Regions from separate parts of the Paenibacillus sp. N22P23 genome, predicted to be linked through region 1. Evidence: riboswitches for the same ligand, from Rfam matches in the RefSeq annotation. Region 1 holds a riboswitch; the other holds the start of a gene.
The links. A riboswitch is a leader RNA that binds a small molecule or an ion and turns the genes downstream of it on or off. The one in region 1 is predicted to bind ZMP and ZTP.

Region 1 (7,851 bases):
TGCTTATTTTCCCCTTGCTCCTCCGCACTCCTGCTTCCGATGGGTCTGGACAGCAGTTCAATTAGCGATATCGGGTTATCCGACATTTGAATATGATCGCGGACCTCGGGGTCGTTATTCTCAATATCTTGCATCGATTTATACAGGTTATACAATACGCCCATTATACGGATCCTCCAACTTCGGCAAGCATGCTGACAAATTGTCCGCCAAACTGTTTGCAGATTTCTTTCTCAGCGGGGCTTGGCCCGAATTCTATTTTTAGCCCTTCCAAAACAACATCTGAGCCTAATTCCTTGAGTTTATCCATCAGGATATCTACAGCAACTCCATACGCAGGGTAAGAGGAATCACAGGAGCCGAATACGGCAGATTTGGTGCCCTGCAATTGCAGGCCGTTCATTTGTGCATAGTAATCAAGAAACTCATCCGGCAGTTCTCCGTCCCCCCACGTATACGCGCCAAGGACAATTCCATCGTAAGCCGCCATGTCGGCAGCAGCAGCATCCATTACCATCTGAACCTTGAGGGTTCCGCCTGCCTCACGGATGCCTTGTGCGATTGCCTCCGCCATATCCTCTGTATTACCTGTCATGCTCGCATAAACCAGCAGTATATTAGCCACGCCGTCAACACTCCTTTACCCTATGTCTCCATAGTCCGTTGCTTGGTTGTGCGTTCCTTACGTCCCGCATTTCCTCTCTCATATTAGTTGATAATGATTCTCATTGTCAATTATAGTTTAGAAAAAAGTTCCGATTGTTAGAAAACGTTTGTCCATTTCGAGAACAGTGTTTGGGCAATCCTCGATTTTGTATAGCGTCCCTTGCGGAAAAATTATACAATTTGTCTATTACCGTCGAATTGGAGTGGAATTTGTGACGAGAAAAATAATCGTGCCGTTGCTTTGTATGATGATGATGCTTCTTTCATTGCCGGGAGTTACGCAAGCAGCCGCCCAGCCTGCTGGTCAAGCGGCAGTTCTCCGAATGGAGAATGCGATGAAAGTAGGCAGCAATTATATTTTTTATTTGAAGGATTTTCTGAAAGACAAACCCTTAACACGAGCTTCGCTGAGTGATCTATCAATGAATTTCTATAAAGCTTTAATCAAAGGAGAGTTTGATGCCAGCAAAGTACAAGGTACGCAGACGATTCCATCGGATGTCCACACAAGCAATGCATTAATGGCTATTCGACTCGGATTCATCTCGCCTGTGCAGGGCAAATTTATGGCTAGTCTTCCGGTATCCCGTGAACAGGCCGCCGTTACTCTATACCGAGTTATGCTAAAAGCCGGCGTCGTCAAGCCTGTCAGTGCGGCGAAGAAGCTAGCCTCCGTTCAGGATTACAATCAAGTGTCGAGCTGGGCTCGTCCAGCGGTTACTTATTTTGGAGATAAGCAGCTGCTCCCCTATCAAGTCGCAGGCACGACGCTGAAATTATTGCCAAAGTCCAACATTACCTATGGGGATATGGTTGCTTTTGTCGGATTGATTTATAAAGCAATCGCTACCGTGGACGTGACAGATCATTTTGAGCTGATTGAAAGCATGGAACTTGGGATGAGAATGATGATTACTGACAAGGAATTGAAGCAGGCATATATTAAAGCAGAGAAGCTGGTCAAAGATCTGATCTCCCCCGGTATGAGCGACTTCACGAAAGAATTAGCGATACATGATTATATAATTATGCATATGGAGTATGATCAGGCGGAGAATCCTCCACCAAGTGCGTACTCCATTACCGGCGCACTCTTATATGGATCAGGGGTATGCGACAGTTATACCAACACAGCCTTTGTGATGATGAAGCTCGCTGGATTGGATGTAATCACTATCTTGGGTTCGGACAAACAGGATGGAGTCGCACATTCTTGGAATAAAGTAAAGGTGGACGGCAGCTATTATAATGTGGATCTTACATGGAATGACGGGGACGATACTGTTGGCTATAGGTATTTCAACTTAACGGACGATGAGTTCATGGAAGACCATACCTTTTATCACCTTGAAATTCCGGCAACTGCAGTTGACGGCAATTATTATAACTATCAGGGCTTAGTGGCGGATTCAGAAGAGCAGCTACTCGCCTTAATAAATCAGCATGCGGCAGAGCTTAAAGAAGGCGCATCATTTAAAGTGACGTTCAATCCCACTCGGGAACAGTTGCGACTATTGGTCGAGAAGCATTTTCCTCAGCTTCATATCTCGCTGCTTCTGTTAAACAACACGAATATCATAAAGGTTCTTAACACACCGATTTATGACGACGAATAGTGAATAAAAGCCGGAACTCCTTATGTAATAGGGAGTTCCGGCTTTTTTAGTGGTTTAAGATTTCTTTTGCCATACTGGCTATACGGTAAAGCTTCTCTTTGTTGGTTAAGGAACGCGTAAGCACTCGCAGGCCGAGCAAGCTGTTATGCAGACTTTCGGCCAGTTCCTCAGCACTGTGCTTCGAGGTGAACTCACCCGACTGCTGCCCTCTACGAATAACATCCGTGACAGTTTGCTCCCAATAAGCGAAGCTCTCGCTCACTTTGGTTCTTGCCTCGGGATCGCTCGATGCCAGCTCAACTGCCATATTCACCATCATGCAGCCGGCAGGGTTATCTTCGCTTGTACCCTGGATCGTGTAATCGAATATGAAATCGATCGCCTGACTAGGTGTAGAGTTCGGAATGAGCGAACCAAGCCGATTGTTGGTCAGCGTTTTGTACCGATCAAAGGCCCTTAGATATAACATATGTTTATCACCGAACGTATCATACAAGCTCCTGCGGTGAATGCCCATACGCTCGACAAGATCATTAATTGACGTTTTCTCGTAGCCCTGCTCCCAGAACAGCTTCATTGCCTTCAGCAGTACGACGTCTTCTTCGAATTCTTTCGCTCTAGCCATAAGCATACCCCTTTCCAGTCGATTTTACCATATTGAGAACATTCGGTAAAGAATCGGCGGCGGGTTGTCGATCTTGGATGACCTTCTTACGCTTAACGATACAACGGCGCGCCGAACGGCGATGAGCCCGCGCCTCCGTCTACACTGATTTCGGCACCTTGAACGAATGATGCATCATCCGAAGCCAGGAACAAAGCGACGTTGGCGATTTCTCCAGGCTCTCCTAAACGGTTTAGAGGAATCGATCGTGTGAGTTTGGTCTCCATTTGCGCAAGTCCCTCAGGCTGACCCCAAATCGGCGTGCGGGTAGCACCGGGAACGACGGTGTTTACGCGAATACCCCGTGGAGACAGCTCGGAAACAAACACTTTAGCCATGCTGGTTACAGCTGCTTTGCTCGCCGCATAAACCGCCCATCCCGGGCTTCCTGCATTAGCAAGCACCGAGCCATTCAGGATCACCGAAGCGCCTTCCTTCAGGTAAGGCAATGCAGCTTGTACGGTGAAGAATACGCCTGTCACATTCACGTTCAAGACTTCCTGGAATGCGGACAACTCCGTACCGCCTAGCGGAGTATGACCGCCTATGCCGGCATTGGCGAATACGACGTCTAGTCGGCCAAATTTCTCAACAGCTGCAGCTGTTGCCTTCTCCAAGTTCTGCGGATCGGTTGTTTCTGCTTGAATACCGAAACTATTCGCCGTACCAAGCTCCTCCACTGCTGCGTCCAAGGTAGCTTGATTTCGACCTGTAATGACAACCTTAGCTCCTTCTGCCACGAACAATTTCGCAGTTGCGAAGCCAATCCCACTGTTACCACCTGTAATGAATGCTACTTTACCGTCTAATTTACCCATTTCAAATCGCTCCCTCAAATTAGAATGATCGTTCCCGAAATAATAAAAAAAATGCTGCTGCACATCCTATCATTAGTTGCCCGCCTGACTACATATCCACATCCTCATACGAGAATGATCGTTCTACTATTTCGATTAAAAAAGGAATGCATCCATACCACATGTTTGCTTCCTTCTTGCTTACGAGTTGATCATATCATATTGAGAACGATCGGTAAAGAATAAATTAAAAGCTAGCCCACTCGTGTGGACCAGCTCAACTTCTTCAAGAACGTAACCCGATGATGTTGATCATTAACCTCGTACCCTGTCATATTCCATCAGCTTAGCAGCCAACTTCGCCCGCTCCTCGCCCAGCAGCTTGCCGATCACATATAACGATGCATCGATTCCCGCAGAAACGCCGGCTGACAAAATAATGTTCCCATTGTCCACATAACGCGCATTCTCGTCAATGTCAGCGGATTTCGGAGCAATAGCTCGCAGCTCATGAATCGCGAGATGATTCGTAGCAAGCTTCAAACCTTCCGCCAGCTGTGACTTTACTACCAGCAGTGCACCTGTACAAACCGACAGCAGCAGCTCGGCTTCTCCCGCGGTCTTATGGATCCAGTCCGTCATGACCGTATTGTGCATTTCAGTTCTGGTGCCTGGTCCTCCGGGAATGACGAGAATGTCCGGCTTCGGACAATTCTGAAAGCTGTAGGCCGGGTTAATGCTCAGGTTGCCTAACGCACGAACCGGACCATCGTGTTCCGCCACGGTGAACACATTGAAGTCCTGACCAAAGTTACTACCGGATAGAAAAGCCTCGAATGGCCCTGCAAAATCCAACACTTCCACGCGATCAAAGATCAAAATCGCTACATTTCTTGCCCGCCGCACCTGCTCCATCTCATCATCTCCCATGAAATAATAAAAAGTGCTCAGTCCAAAGACCAAGCACTTCGCCCAGGCGTACGGCATATGAAATATGTGCTCCCTCGTGGTACTCCACGTTTACGCCAGTCACACACACCCAATACTACCTTCAGTTTAGTCCGAATATTCTCACAAATCAATCGTTCGTTTCATCCGTTGTCCATAAACCACTCGAATTACGAACTCGGCTGCGAGCAGCAGGAACAGGATTGCCCCATAAACGCCGATGGTGTAGCTCCGCGTATACGACACGCCGAATCCTTGGTGAACCACATAAGTAATCGCGTGAATACACAGGTTCGTATAGCAGAATGCATAGCTTCTCACCATCCAATTACGATGGGCGATGCGCTGTTTCCTTCTTATTTTCACAATAGCGATCACCGTCATGGCCGTCCATAGCATGCTCACAAGGTTAAATGGAACGCTGTTCAGCTTGCCACCGGTGGCAGAAGGCGCCATATAGCCGGAAGTGAGCACAACGACAAGGATCGCGCCAAAATAAACATAGCCGATTATTCTGTGTGCCTTGCGGTATTGGGTCTGCACCTTCGCTGCAAAATTAACCGCTCCCGCCACCATCGCGATGCACGCGCACACCACATGAACATACATGATATTGAGCCAAACCGGCTTATTTAGCGGATGCTTCAGGTTGATTTTATGACTCAAAAAACGCTCCGCCTGAGGATCTATAAAGAAATTGATGCTAATGACATAAACGATAAAGCTAATCGCAATCGTCAGCATGCACCGATAGAGTATATTTGATTTCTGCATCGCTATGTTGTACCTCGCTTTATAATTAAAACTCCACGCCGCGTACCTTCGCATAGATCACCGTATCCTGCAAACGTCCTTCCACATCGAGTTTATCGCTGTAAAAAAATATGGCGAGGCTGCACACAGTACAATGATAACCTGCGCACAGACTCACCACAATTTTTTTCGCGGACAACTTATATCTTCTTCACCCAGCCGAAAGGATCTGCAACAGCTCCGGTTTGGATGCCCGTCAGCGTTTCATAGATGGATTTCGAGAGCTGCCCTGTTACGCCATCGCTAATCACGAGCTTCTCTCCGTTCCAGTTCATCTCCCCAATCGGCGAAATGACAGCAGCTGTTCCGGTTCCGAAAGCTTCTTCCAGCGTACCGTTACGACCGGCCTCATACAACTCCTCAACGGAGAGTGCTCTCTCTTCAACCGGAATGTCCCAATGCTGTAGAAGCTGAATGACCGAGTTACGCGTGATGCCAGCCAGAATACTGCCGTTTAGTGCAGGCGTAACAACCGTTCCGTTGATTTTGAAAAACACATTCATACTGCCGACTTCTTCTATATATTTGTGCTGTTTGCCGTCGAGCCACAGAACCTGGGTGTAACCTTGCTCCTTAGCAGCTTGCTGCGATTTCAGAGCTGCCGCATAGTTGCCCGCTGTCTTCGCTTCGCCTACGCCGCCAACAACTGCGCGAACATATTCGGATTCCACGTGGATTTTGACTGGGTTGATTCCCTCCGGATAGTAGGCACCAACAGGCGACATGATAATGATGAATTGGTAATTCTCGGATGGAGACACGCCAAGCGTCGCTTGCGTAGCAATGACGTAGGGGCGAATATAGAGCGACGTGCCCGGAAGATCCGGAATCCAGTCTTGATCGACTGCAATTAATTGCTCCAGCGCCGCAATAGCCGTATCTGCATCTATAGCAGGCACGCTCATGCGATCATTGGAACGGTTCATACGGGCGAAGTTGTCGTAAGGACGGAACAACTGAATGCCGCCGTCTTCGGTCTTGTAGGCTTTCAACCCTTCGAAGATGGTTTGTCCATAATGGAACACTTTTGCTGCCGGATCGAGTACGATCGGCTGGTAAGGGGTGATACGCGGGTTATGCCACTCTTGCTCGACACTATAATCCATTACAAACATGTGATCGGTAAAATAGATGCCGAAACCAAGCTGATCCTGCGCTGGCTTGGTCTTCTTGTTCTGACTGCGTTCAATCGAAATGGCGTTATTGGCTGTTGTCATGGTTTTATCAATACTCCCTTACTTTCATAATTGGTGATTGCATACTACCATTCGTTGAGGTATATATAAAATATCTATTCTGTTCATCATCCATACCTTTAAAGTATGTAAGGTGGAATTGAAATTGGGGATGCTTACATGGACTTTCGACAGTTAAAATACTTCTTGGCGATTGCGCAGGAGAAGCAGATTACACGAGCAGCGAAGCTGCTGCATATGGAACAACCGCCCCTTAGCCGTCAGCTCATGCTCATGGAAGAAGAGCTTGGCGCCCAACTGTTTGAACGTAGCCGAACCCAGCTGACGCTGACCGCTGCAGGGCGGCTGCTTAAGGATCGGGCGGAATCGTTGCTGCTGCAATTGGATGAGACGATGAAAGAGGTCAAGGAGCTCGAGCTGGGTGTACGCGGTACGCTTTCTCTAGGCGCTGTTGTTTCCTGCGTTTCGATTCTCCCTGGACCCATTCAGCAATTACGAGAGAAATACCCCCAGGTAACGTTTAAGATTGCCGAAGGCGATCATTATCTGCTGGGGGAAATGCTGGAGAGGCGCTCCATTGAACTTGTCATATCCAGATTGCCATTCGAAGCTCACCTGCTTCCGAATAAGCTGGCCATGCTCCCGCTTCCTTCCGATCCCTATGTTGCCTTGATGCCTGCCGCGTGGGCTTCCCCTGGCGGAGGGAACGATATTAGCATGGAAGAGCTGGCCCAATATCCACTGCTAACGTTAAAGACGGATAAAACGATCAAAATGCACGAACAAGTCGTTAACGAATTCAGGCGCCACGGCTTCGAGCCCAACATCATCTGCGAATGCTCCAGCGTCGCTATTATTATGTCCCTAATTGCTGCAGGAATCGGCGCGACCGTGTTTCCGAAATCGGTCATTTCATCGTTCCCCTCCGGGGACGTCATCACGCTTGGCATCCGCGATGCCGATTTCCAATCCGAGGTCGGCATTCTGTGGCTGAAGGATCAGCTGCTGTCTAAGCGCGCTCAGCATTTTATTGAATGCTTTCAATAATCAAGCAAACCTAATTAAGGCCGGTATCGCTCCTTCGAAGGAGTATACCGGCCTTAAATATTTATTCAAACTCCTCGTCACGGCAGTCTGCTCCACTACTATGG
Region 2 (7,851 bases), on a different contig from region 1:
TTAGGATCTGGCGGGCGACCGTGGGGGTTCAAGTCCCTCTACGCGCACCATATTTACTTGCGGAAGTGGCTCAGCGGTAGAGCATCGCCTTGCCAAGGCGAGGGTCGCGGGTTCGATTCCCGTCTTCCGCTCCATTAGTGCCCTTAGCTCAGCTGGATAGAGCATTTGACTACGAATCAAAAGGTCGGGAGTTCGAATCTCTCAGGGCACGCCATTTTTTATTTCATAACGGGATGTAGCTCAGCTTGGTAGAGCACCTGGTTTGGGACCAGGGGGTCGCATGTTCAAATCGTGTCATCCCGACCATCTTTTTACATTAACGCTCCTTGCGAAAGCAGGGAGCTTTTTTTGTGCGTTCTGGCGAGTAGTCAGTGAATGTTGCATTTGCCGAGATTAAAACGTTTTATATAAATATGTTCAGGCTCGTATTTTTTTTCGTTATTTTTATACCGGAATTTCGAGAAAATCCAGTGATAACAAGGGGTTCAGCGCTGTGGAAATGCTGTTTGTTTTAATGTTGAAGGAATCGATAAGTCGATGGTAAGATGTCAGTACAAAGAATTGAAAATGCTTACAAAGACGTGATTCTCCGCCATGAGACGGTGACTAGCGGCCTTAGGACCACATTAAAAACGTTTTATGGGAATTATGGGGATCGGGGATCCGGTTATGTTTATGCAAGACGTCAGTTTCCGCTTAAGGTGTGTTGTTTATATAGGAATAGCGGGATCGTAGTAGAGACATATTTTTCTTTATGATGGCCTAGTATCCGGAGCTGTTAAATTGTAAGCAAAGAGAGGAACGATACTTTGGAAACCACAACAATATCTGAGGTAAAACTGCCGGTTTGGATTTGGCACCAGGAACGGGAGCAGCGGCCAAGCTGCGTGCTGACTCGTACTTTCACGGCAGAGCAAGAAATCGGCCAAGTCTCCTTACACGCGGCATTTACGGGTGGAACACGGGTTGTACTTGATGGGCAAGTGGTTGCAGAAATTGCTGAACGTCCTGGGAATGCAGGCGAGTTTATGAAGATTGTTGGGTTTCCGGATGTATTGACGCAGGGGGAGCATGAGCTGCGATTTGAGATGGACTGTACGGCTTTCATCCCGCTGGTTGAGGTGAACTATTATCTGTGGAATCGCAGGGTTGGAGCGATCGCTTTCCTGCAGGGCGAAGGATTGTGGCTTACGACAGAGGAAGCGAAGTGGCAGGCAGATGATTCGGCTGCTGTGCAAATTTGCCTGCTTGGCGAAGAGCCCTTCGGCGATTTGGAGAACAGCCCGGCTGCGTTCGTGTCAGGCGGCTTCGGAGATATAGCGGCCTACAACCTGGATGAAGTTATCGTGCGGGATCTATACGCAATCGAGGCGGATGTATCGGATGAGGGCAAAGTTCGCTTGAGCGGTGCCCATGGTCTGGATGGCTGGATAGATAAGCCGGAGCAAGAGCAGCTTGAGCTGTTCTACCATTTGCGGAAGCAGAATGAGTGGAAAGCAATGAGACAGCTCCAGATGGAGATGGAGCTTGGCGCTGCTTCCAGAGTTACAGTCGATGTGCTGGCGGAACATAACTGCCGGTTTGCCGTCTCCAATCTGGGGGACGAGCCGGTTAAGCTGCTATGGAATGGTGCAGAATCGCTCATGGAGCTTGCGCATTACGATGGATGTATCACGGAATGGCTCGTTGTTCCTCCGGGGGAGAAGGTCTTTACACTACCGCAGGGCTGCAGGTATATTCAGTTCTATGTGCTTGGTGAGGTGGAGCAGTCTTTTCTACTTGAGCTGACGTTCCAAACGGTGCATGTGGCGCTGCGTCAGGCTGGGAAACTGCAAAGCGATAATGCTGAGCTGAATCAAATCTTTGAGGTTTCCGCCCATACGAGCCGGATTTGTCATCAGATCGGCTTGTGGGACGGGATTAAGCGTGATCGGCTGAATTGGACCTTTGATTTCTACCTGGCGGCAAAATCATGTTATTTCTTATGGGACGATACGAGGGTTATTCGCCGCGCAGTCCGTGAGCTGGGCGAAGGTACGCCTAGCGGGCATTGGATGAACAGTATTTGTGAATATACGCTATGGTGGATGAAGACGGTCACCGAGTATTATTTTCAAACGGGAGATAAGGCTTTCGTACTGGAAATGAAGGAGCCGATGCAGCGTCATATCAATTGGGTGCGGCAGAACACAAGACCGGGCGAAGGGCTTCTCATCCAAGACGGCATTCTGATTGAATGGGTACCGCTGACGAACGAAGAGAAGGTCATTGCGCTACAGGCTATTTATGCATTAACGCATGCCGACTTGTTGAAACTGGCAGCCGAATTGCCGGAGCTTGAGCTGGAGCCGCTGCTGGACTGGCCGATGCGGGCACTTTCTTCCGAGGATTATATGAAAGACTCCTATGCGCTGGCGGTCAAAGTACTGGGCATTGCGAGTGGTTATGTAAGTGCTGAAGCAGCCGAAGCCTTCTTGGATGAATATGAATTGATGGATCCGATCACACCGTTGTCGGCGTTTCAGCTGGCGGAATGTTATTCTCGGTATGGGAAACATGACCGTGCATATGAGGTGATTTCGATTGTATGGGGTGGAATGCTCGATCACGGGGCGACGACCTTCTGGGAAGCCTATTCACATGGGGAAGGAAATGGCGGGTGTGATTATCACGATGCCCTTACGACCTATACAGCGTACGGTTCGTATCGGATGAGCCTATGTCATGCCTGGTCGAGCACGCCTGTGAAATGGATCGGAGAAGTTGTTCTTGGCGTTCAATCGCTTGAACCAGGTTACAAAACAGTCATGGTCTCGCCGAAACCGGTTGGCGGTATTCGTGCCTGCAGCGGTACGGTCAACACGCCGCATGGCGATCTCCAGGTGAAATGGTATGTGGACGATGATGGCAAGGTGTGCACGAGCGTCATTGTGCCTCCTGGCGTGCAGGTTGTGGAATTGAGCGAGAATAAGGTCGTCTAAATGGATAAGTGAGAAGAATAATTGTTGATTTATTGGACTCATTTAGGTATTGTGAGAGTAATTTAAAGTCTATATGTAACTGGCGTACATGGGGAACCATGAGGGAGCATATGGATACGAGCCGTACGCCTGGGCAGAGGTAAGGGGAGCTTCCGAGTTCTCCTTGCCTCTTTTTGTATTAGGAGAGGAGCGGATGTGAGTGAAATCCTATCAACAGGAGCTGTTTGAGAAGCCTTATCCGGGGAGAACCTTGATTGCGGGCATGACGCCTTCCGGGTCGCATTACATGCAGGTGTATTGGATTATGGGTCGTAGTGTGAACAGCCGCAATCGGATTTTCGAGCAAGATGGCATGCATGTGAGAAACAAAGCATTCGATCCGGCGTTGATGGAAGACCCTTCACTTATTATTTATTATCCGATCCGCCACTGGGAGGATACACACATTGTCTCTAACGGTGACCAGACGGACACGATCTACGAAGGTCTACAGCGCAGGCAGACCTTTGAACAAGCGCTTATGAACCGAGAATTCGAGCCGGATTCGCCGCATTATACACCGAGAATTTCTGCTGTCATCTATGCGGATGTGCAGCAGTATGAATTGTCGATTCTCAAAACCTATGACAATGATCCTTCCGTTTGCTTGCGTAGTCGCTATCACTTCAGCCGATTTAAGCAGGGGACAGGACACTGCATACATACCTATGAGTCAGAGCGGGACGGCGTTTTGAAGCCGTTTAAAGGTGATCCGTTCGAAGTGCCGTTATTCGATTCGATTGAAGAAACCGCCGATTTCTATTGGAAGGGAATCAATCCGGATAATCGAATATCGCTGCTGGTTAAATCGATTAGTGTGGAGGATCAAACGATTGATTTTGCTTTTCGGAATAAGCACGTGTGCCATGTGAGTAACAGATAAGGATAGGATTAGGCCGGATAATCGGGGAATACTGGAGCATTATGGTGAAAAGGGAACAAGGAGTGTGCGTACAGTGGAACTTCTGAGGCAAAAAATTAGAGAAGAAGGCATCGTGCTGGATGGCGGCGTGCTAAAGGTAGATACGTTTCTGAACCACCAAGTAGATGCGGAGTTGATGCTGGAGATCGGAAAAACATTCGCGCAGCTGTTTCGCGAGAGTGCTGTGACGAAGATCATGACGATCGAGTCTTCAGGCATTGCACCGGCCGTATTAACGGCGCTACAGCTTGGCGTGCCGATGGTGTTCGCGCGTAAACGTAAATCGCTGACCCTTCGCGATGATCTGTACACGGAGAAGGTCTACTCGTTCACGAAGCAGGAGGAGAGCGAGGTCACGGTATCTCGAAAATTCCTCGCACCGGCTGATCGCGTGCTGATTATTGATGATTTCCTTGCACATGGAGAGGCTGCACTTGGGATGGCTCGCATTGTTCAGCAAGCCGGGGCCGAGGTGGCTGGAATGGGCATCGTCATTGAAAAGTCGTTCCAATCCGGCAGAGGTAAGCTTACGGATCAGGGATTCCGCGTGGAGTCGCTCGCTCGTATTGCTTCGCTGGAAGGCGGCAAGGTGGAGTTCGTTTAATGGCAGGTAAGCCGTGAACAATTAGGAATTTGGCAAGATTTCTTGTGCGGCGAATGATCATGATGATAGAAATATCGGACTCCGCGTGTCTATCCCAAAGGGAGGCTTTGCTGGGTACGCTGACTGCGAAGTGAGTTGCGAATGATGAGTGATGAGTGAAGAGTAACATGAGATATGGGGAATGGCTGTACCAGGGGATGGGACCGGTGCAGCCATTTTTGTATGGGTTGGGATCAGAGGTATGCTATGTTCGAGACAGGTAGAGGAAGTTTGTTACTGTGGTTAAGTGCTAACGAATCGTACGGGCCTTATTTGCATGAAATTAGCCGATAATCAAATCTAACGAATCGTGCAGGCCTTATTATGGGGAAATGGAGTCAAAATCGGCATCTGCACATGAAATAGTGCCGCCTGTAGGATTCGTTAGAAATTCAAACCCAGTTAATATGTCGAAATAAGACCTCTGGGATTCGTTAGAGTGAAACTCACTGATGGGGAGCGATTGGTGGAAGCGTACCTCTAGGTTATTCTATTGACTAGATCCAGGTCTTCTTCAGCATGTGCAAATAGCGGTTCAATGCTTCGATGAAGCTGTCCGTATCAGCGGTCAATCGGCGCAGTAATGAATGAAGTGTTTCCCCCATTTCAAGGCGGTAGGGGGCGATCCACCGTTTCTTGTTGCCGGTCCATAATAATCGGGATGCGCTGTTTGCTAACGTTTGCTGCATCTCCTGATTGTGGCTTAGCGCGATGACACGGCTCACGAAATCATATTCGAACTGGCATAACGCGAGCTCGCCGCCAGCGCTAGGAGAGGGCACGCCGTCAGTGCCAGGAGAGGGCTGATCGCCGCCGCCAGGAGAAGGCACGCCGCCAGCGCTAGGAGAGGGCACGCCGCCAGCGCCAGAAGCGGGCATGCCGTTAGTGCGAGGAGCGGGTATGCCGCCAGTTCCAGGAGCGGGCTCATCGTCAGCAGCTAGCAGTGATTCCAGCTCGCCAATCAGTTGCCGGGACAATTCGTCCAGTGCATTTCCGTCACGGAGGCGAACTGTCGTCACGGCATACAGCAGCAGCGCAGTTAGCAGTTCAAGAAGATCGCCGACTCGCTGGGCGGATGAATCGAGTACCAGCACGCCGTGTTTGGGAATGATCCGCAGGAAGCCTTCGTTCTCGAGCTGCTGCAGTGCGGCGCGGACCGGCGTGCGGCTCATATCGAGCTGACGGCTGAGCTGTACCTCGGAGGTGACGGTTCCTTTGGCAAGCTCACCGCCTATAATTTGTTCGTAGATGATGTGATAGGCTTCATTGCGCAGCGATTGGCGTGGCATGCTGAGGTCCCTCCTATAATTCGTACAACCGAAAGCTATTAAAAAGTAGTATAACATAAGAGAGAGGAAGCGAAGGAGGGACGGCCGTTGGAGAAGCAGCAGACCGCGATGACGCTTCGTGATCAGGCTTTCGAAGCGATTAAGAAACGGATTGTTGAAGGGGAATGGCCGGGCGGCATGTTTTTGTCCGAGAAGATGCTTAGTGAGCTGCTCGGCATGAGCAAAACACCGATTCGCTCCGCGCTAGACCGGCTGGAGATGATGGGGCTCGTAAAGCTGTCCCCGAAGCAGGGGGTCATCGTGCAAGAGGTTTCACTTAAGAAGATTCTGGAGATCTATGAGCTGCGGCTGTCGCTGGAAACTTATGCGGTTCGGCGACTGACGGGGATGATGGATACGGCATTCTTCGTGGGTTTAGATGCGAATTTGGCGCAGCAGGCAGAAGCGATTGCAGAGGAGGACATTATCCGGTACGTGGAGCTTGATCGGCAATTCCATGCGCTGATTATCGCAGGGCTCGATAATGAGGAGTATACAGAAGTGATGTCGCGCATCCAGGATAAGTTCCTGCTTGTCGTGCGGACGACCTTTAATCGCAATAAGAAGCGGCTCGCAGGCAGTATAGAAGAGCATTGGCAAATTCGCCATGCACTGGCAGCTACTGATCCTGAGCTGACCGTCCAGCTATCGCAGCGGCATATCGAATATGTGAAGAAGATTATGCTTTGATGTATACAAGTTAGACATCTTGTCGCTCCCCAAACCGCTATGCTACGCTGGGCTCAATCAAGGACAACGAATTGGGAGGCATAGCGGCAATGAAAATAACGAATATCCGCACTTATATTCTCGGAAACCCGTGGAAGAACTGGCTCTTCGTATTAGTGGACACAGATGAGGGCGTCACGGGGTTAGGCGAAGGGACGCTGAACGGTTTTGCCAAAACCGTAGAAGCTGCCATTCATGAGCTGAAGCATCTCGTCATTGGACGCGATCCGTTCGATGTGGAAACGATCAGCCTGAAGCTGTTCCGCGACGTCTATTCTGACGGCGGACAGATTCAAGGGTCTGCTTTGGCCGCAATTGAAACCGCTTGCTGGGACATCATGGGCAAGGTAACGAATCAGCCGCTCTATAAACTGCTTGGCGGCAGCTGCCACGATAAGCTGCGCTGCTACGCAAACGGCTGGTACCGCGGACCGAATACGCCGGAGAATTTCTTCGAGAAAGCGAAGATTGTAGTCGATAAAGGTTACACTGCTTTGAAGTTCGATCCGTTTGGCGCAGCTTGGCGGACAGTCAGCAGGCAGGATTTCTCCGCTGCGATTGAGAATATTGCGGCTGTTCGGGAAGCGGTCGGCAAAGATGTCGATATTCTCATTGAAGGACATAACCGCTTCAGCGTAAGTACGGCCCTGCAATTTGCGGACGCGATGCTGAAATATGAGCCGACCTGGTTCGAAGCGCCTGTTCCACCGCAGCTGATCTCCAGCATGGTCGAAGTGGCGCGCCGCAGTCCGGTGCCGGTTGCCTGCGGGGAGGACTACTACTCGCGCGAACAATTCGCCGAGCTTCTCCGCCATGATGCGGTGCATATTATTCAGCTGGAACCGCAGTATCTCGGTATCTCGGCATCGAAGCAAATTTGCGGCATGGTGCATGCCCATAACGGTGTGACGGCTCCGCACAGCGCGCAAGGTCCGGTATGCTCGGTCGTATGCAGCCACTTGAACATGGCGACGCCGAATTTCTTGATCCATGAAATTTTCGATGAATTCAATGAGCCGTGGGAAGAGCAAGTACTGCTTCCGCCTTTGAAAGTTCAGAATGGATACTTATTGCCTCCGGAGGGTCCGGGCCTTGGTGTAGAGCTGAATCTTGAAGAAATCGATAAGCATCCGTATCAGGTTGGCAATTGGCTGCCGCTCTTCAAACAAGGTTGGGAGAAGCGCGAAACCGTCAAGTAGCAGCAGCACA

Region 2: linked by a shared signal. The riboswitch ahead of AC506A_RS30010 (IMP cyclohydrolase) and the one ahead of AC506A_RS24605 (DJ-1/PfpI family protein) in region 1 are both predicted to bind ZMP and ZTP.

The regions. Positions count from the first base shown of each region.
Region 1 is NZ_JBXENT010000008.1:96,128-103,978, forward strand. Features, by position in the region: gene AC506A_RS24580 (hypothetical protein) at 1-164, opposite strand, end outside; gene AC506A_RS24585 (flavodoxin) at 164-625, opposite strand; gene AC506A_RS24590 (transglutaminase domain-containing protein) at 879-2,282, shown strand; gene AC506A_RS24595 (TetR/AcrR family transcriptional regulator) at 2,329-2,907, opposite strand; gene AC506A_RS24600 (SDR family NAD(P)-dependent oxidoreductase) at 3,000-3,764, opposite strand; gene AC506A_RS24605 (DJ-1/PfpI family protein) at 4,059-4,658, opposite strand; ZMP/ZTP riboswitch at 4,707-4,786, opposite strand; gene AC506A_RS24610 (DUF2306 domain-containing protein) at 4,815-5,465, opposite strand; gene AC506A_RS24615 (branched-chain amino acid aminotransferase) at 5,645-6,721, opposite strand; gene AC506A_RS24620 (LysR family transcriptional regulator) at 6,860-7,747, shown strand; gene AC506A_RS24625 (helix-turn-helix domain-containing protein) at 7,809-7,851, opposite strand, start outside.
Region 2 is NZ_JBXENT010000016.1:55,062-62,912, reverse strand. Features, by position in the region: tRNA gene AC506A_RS30035 (tRNA-Leu) at 1-50, shown strand, start outside; tRNA gene AC506A_RS30030 (tRNA-Gly) at 60-134, shown strand; tRNA gene AC506A_RS30025 (tRNA-Arg) at 138-214, shown strand; tRNA gene AC506A_RS30020 (tRNA-Pro) at 230-306, shown strand; gene AC506A_RS30015 (alpha-L-rhamnosidase-related protein) at 810-2,981, shown strand; ZMP/ZTP riboswitch at 3,047-3,123, shown strand; gene AC506A_RS30010 (IMP cyclohydrolase) at 3,181-3,903, shown strand; gene AC506A_RS30005 (xanthine phosphoribosyltransferase) at 3,977-4,546, shown strand; gene AC506A_RS30000 (GntR family transcriptional regulator) at 5,083-5,874, opposite strand; gene AC506A_RS29995 (GntR family transcriptional regulator) at 5,962-6,603, shown strand; gene AC506A_RS29990 (mandelate racemase/muconate lactonizing enzyme family protein) at 6,693-7,841, shown strand.